DNA from 2 places in the Shinella sp. GW835-FHT14H05 genome. Region 2 is predicted to be linked to the other one. Evidence: riboswitches for the same ligand, from Rfam matches in the RefSeq annotation. Region 2 holds a riboswitch; the other holds the start of a gene.
What was found. Region 2 has a riboswitch for cobalamin ahead of AC1Q6Z_RS05995 (CbtB domain-containing protein). Riboswitches for the same ligand answer to the same signal wherever they lie in the genome.

Region 1: linked by a shared signal. The riboswitch ahead of fdhA (formaldehyde dehydrogenase, glutathione-independent) and the one ahead of AC1Q6Z_RS05995 (CbtB domain-containing protein) in region 2 are both predicted to bind cobalamin.

The regions. Positions count from the first base shown of each region.
Region 1 is NZ_JBXAFY010000010.1:119,548-121,740, forward strand. It holds gene metE (5-methyltetrahydropteroyltriglutamate--homocysteine S-methyltransferase) at 1-742, shown strand, start outside; cobalamin riboswitch at 832-1,034, shown strand; gene fdhA (formaldehyde dehydrogenase, glutathione-independent) at 1,224-2,193, shown strand, end outside.
Region 2 is NZ_JBXAFY010000001.1:1,219,445-1,221,637, reverse strand. It holds gene cobU (bifunctional adenosylcobinamide kinase/adenosylcobinamide-phosphate guanylyltransferase) at 1-443, opposite strand, end outside; gene AC1Q6Z_RS06000 (CbtA family protein) at 445-1,233, opposite strand; gene AC1Q6Z_RS05995 (CbtB domain-containing protein) at 1,246-1,422, opposite strand; cobalamin riboswitch at 1,470-1,838, opposite strand; gene AC1Q6Z_RS05990 (peptidoglycan-binding domain-containing protein) at 1,910-2,193, opposite strand, start outside.

The sequences.
Region 1 (2,193 bases), on a different contig from region 2:
GCAGAGCTACGGCTCGCGCTACGTCCGCCCGCCGATCATCTTCGGCGACGTCTCGCGGCCGAACCCGATGACGGTGCGCTGGTGGCAATATTCGCAGTCCCTCACCGACAAGCCGGTGAAGGGCATGCTGACCGGCCCGGTGACGATCCTCAACTGGTCCTTCGTGCGCGACGACATCGCCCGCAGCGCGACATGCCGGCAGATCGCGCTCGCCATCCGCGACGAGGTCGTCGATCTAGAAAAGGCCGGCGCGAAGCTGATCCAGATCGATGAAGCGGCGCTTCGCGAAGGCCTGCCGCTCCGCCACAAGGACTGGCAGCATTATCTCGACTGGGCCGTCGAATGCTTCCGCCTTTGCGCAAGCGGCGTGGCGGATGGTACCCAGATCCATACCCACATGTGCTATTCGGAGTTCAACGACATCATCTCCGCGATCGCTGCTATGGATGCCGACGTCATTTCCATCGAGACGTCGCGCTCGAAGATGGAACTGCTCGATGCCTTCCGGAACTTTGAGTATCCGAACGAGATCGGCCCAGGCGTCTACGACATCCACTCGCCGCGGGTGCCGGAGGTGAAAGAGATGACCGATCTCCTGTCGCTCGCCCGCGAGCGCCTTCAGGATCGCCAGATCTGGATCAATCCCGATTGCGGCCTGAAGACCCGCAAATGGGAGGAGGTCAGGCCCGCCCTCGTCAATATGGTGGCAGCCGCCTCCGAACTGCGACGGGCGGCGCAGTAACAACGCGTGGCCCGGCCGCAAGGCCGGGCCGTGTCGTTGCTTCTATCGAGGATGTCGTATTCCCGAAGGTCATTTCGTCCCGCGCGTGGTTTGTTGGGCCTGTTCAGGGTGCCATCCCGGCTTTGTCGGGATGGATAATTGGGAAGCCGGTCTAAAACCGGCGCTGCCCCCGCAACGGTAGCGGAACCAAAATCTCGGCAAATGCCACTGGCCAAGCAGGCTGGGAAGGCGCCGAGAGTGTCCGGAAGGACGGTTCTGGAGCCCGGAAACCAGCCTTGAACCCAAGACTCGACCGATTGCGGTGGGCGATCGAGAGGCGAATAGGCGTCTCGTTCGGGCCGCCCTGTTCCTCCTCTTTTCCATCCTTTCGTCGAAAGACACGGTCCGCATTCGCCCATTGGCGATGCGCGCCGGCGTTCTGAGCAAATCCTGCCCGCGCAGTAGCGGGCCGGAAAGGCGTTCAACTGAGGAGGAGACGGATATGAGCAGGAACAGAGGCGTCGTCTACATGCGCCCCGGCAAGGTGGAAGTGCGCGACATCGACGACCCCAAGCTGGAGGCGCCGGATGGCCGGCGCATCGAGCACGGCGTGATACTCAAGGTGATTTCCACCAATATCTGCGGCTCCGACCAGCACATGGTGCGCGGCCGCACCACGGCCATGCCCGGCCTCGTGCTGGGCCACGAGATCACCGGCGAGGTCATCGAGAAGGGCATCGACGTCGAGATGCTGCAGGTCGGCGATATCGTGTCCGTGCCGTTCAATGTCGCCTGCGGGCGCTGCCGCTGCTGCAAGTCGCAGGATACCGGCGTCTGCCTGACGGTGAACCCGTCGCGCGCCGGCGGCGCCTATGGCTATGTCGACATGGGCGGCTGGATCGGCGGCCAGGCGCGTTACGTCACCATCCCTTATGCGGATTTCAACCTCCTGAAATTCCCCGACCGCGACAAGGCGATGGCGAAGATCCGCGACCTCACCATGCTGTCCGATATCCTGCCGACGGGCTTCCACGGTGCGGTGCGCGCGGGCGTCGGCGTCGGCTCCACGGTCTATGTGGCCGGCGCCGGCCCGGTCGGCTTGGCCGCGGCCGCCTCCGCGCGCATCCTCGGTGCTGCGGTCGTGATGATCGGTGATTTCAACAAGGATCGCCTGGCGCATGCCGCAAGGGTCGGCTTCGAGCCGATCGACCTTTCCAAGAGCGACCGGCTGGGCGACATGATCGCCGACGTGGTCGGCACCGACGAGGTCGACAGCGCCATCGATGCCGTGGGCTTCGAGGCGCGCGGCCATGCGGGCGGCGAGCAGCCGGCCATCGTGCTGAATCAGATGATGGAGATCACGCGGGCAGCCGGCTCCATCGGCATTCCCGGCCTCTATGTCACCGAGGACCCCGGCGCGGTCGATAGTGCTGCAAAGGTCGGTAGCCTGTCGCTGCGCTTCGGCCTCGGCT
Region 2 (2,193 bases):
CCGGCATGGTCGCGGAATTCACGCGCCATGCGGTTTTCCGGCACGATGCCGAGGCCGACCTCGTTGGAGACGAAGACCAGCCGGCCCTGCGCCGCCTTGATCGCTTCCGCGAGGCCGGCAAATTCCGCGGCCATATCGCGTTCCTCCAGCATCAGGTTGGTCACCCAGAGCGTAAGGCAATCGATGAGCACCGCCCGGTCCGGGCGTGCCACATCCCTGATGCGGGTGGCGAGCGCAAGCGGCTCCTCATGGGTTTGCCAGCCGTCGCCGCGATCCTCGCGGTGTTTGTCGATGCGCTGGCGCATCTCATCGTCCCATGCCCGGCCGGTGGCGATGTAATGACGCGAAAGGCCGGTCTCGGCGACCAGCCTTTCGGCAAAAGCGGATTTTCCGGAACGCGCACCGCCCAGAACCAGGACGGCTCCGGGCGATGTCTGTGCCATATCAGGCGGCCTTGGCGATCTTTTCGTTGGCAAAACCCAGCGAGAGGCCGAGCACGATCCAGAAGAACAGCGTCGTGGCGAGCGCCGCGACGGCGAACTCCGCACCGAGAACGGCCGGAACATTGCTGGAAATGTCGCCCGGCTGCGGCGCGCCGTAGACCTGCGGCGCCGCAATCAGCACGATGCCGGCGATCTTGGCGACGATGCCGTCCTTGAGGAAGAGCAGGTAGAGCCCTGCCGCGGAAAGCACGATGGTCGCAACCCACCAGACTTGGCGATCGCCGAGATCGGCGGCCGGGAAGCCCGGAAGCTCCGGCGGCAGGCCGATGGCCGGCAGCATGTGCACGGCAAGCCAGCCGGCAGCCCCCCACAGCGCACCGTTCGCCACCGTGATCGGATGGCCGGAAACGAGGCTGAAGCCGGCGAGCAACAGGGCAAAGCCCGAGCCGGTCACGAGGTTTGCGAGCAGCGTGCCGGAGAACCGGCTCATGCCGAACATGATACCGCCCTCTTCGTGCTCTTCGCCCTCATGGGCATAGGCGACGGAGATCGGCGAGAAGGACGAAGCCACATCCAGAAGGACGGCGCCGAGCGAAGAATGCTCCTGCGTCTGCGTGGCGCCATCGGTAGCGGGCGTGGTGCCTTCGGTGGCCGGCGCGGTTTCGCCGCCGCCCTCGAATTCCTCCGCATGGAGAATGAGCGGCACGACTCGCGCCTCCTGGGCGGCTGTCATCAGCACGCCGGAGAACAGCCCGGCCACCAGGGCGGCCAGGAGATAACGAACGATCATGTCAAAAACTCCTTAGTGGCAGGGAAAGCCGTAGGAGTGACGGGTGTCGTGCGCCGTGTCATGCAGCACGGCCGAATTCGCGAGGCCCGCGCCGAAAACCAGGAAAGCGCCGATCAGAAGCGCGAAAACGCCGGCAACAAGGCGGTCGTTTGCGGAAAGGGTAACAGAAGACGTTGAAGAAACAGCCATGACAACCTCCGTGCAGGCGTTGGGGAAGCCCCTCCCCAGGTCGGGCGAAATGCCCTCATCGGCTGGCAGGTCTCCTGGCTCGCGGCGTCCGGCGCTTTTCAACGCCTGCGGAACATTCTCACCTTCCCGGGTAGACGCATCGCAAAAGGGTGGACGATTCGTAGACTAAGAGGCGTCCGGCCCCGGCTTATCGCGATGCCACCCAGTGGCTTTTCCGGCGGGTTCTCCCTGGCACGGCCTGAAGCACCATTGCTTCGTCCCGCACCAGATCCTGCCCTCCGGATGAACGTCCCTCGCCACTCTACAGTCGCGGGGTCGGCCGTGATTGCAGCGCCCTATTTGGGTCCGCCGCGTCACATTCCCATTTACTCCCCGATCCGTTTCCGGATCCGGGAACCATCCAATAATCCGGATGATTATGCTTCCGCATCGCGCAAGTCAATCGATCCGCAGCGGCATCGCCTGTGCTGAAACCGCCGTCACCCACTCAATAGCCCGGAATGATCACCAGACCGCCGCCATCGTTGTAGTAGCTGTCGCCGCGGTATTCGCGCTCTTCATAGTACCCATCGACCGGGCCTTCGAGCACGTCGTAGTCCTGCTGGTAGCGGCGCTGGCGGTTCTGCCGGGCTTCGGCATATTGCGCGGCCTGCCGCAATGCGCGGTATTGCGGACGCGACAGGTAGCCATCGGCGCGATAGCCGGAGGAACCCTGCCAGGCGGCGATCGCCGAGCGGGTGCGCGGGCCGAAGACGCCGTCGACGCCGTAGG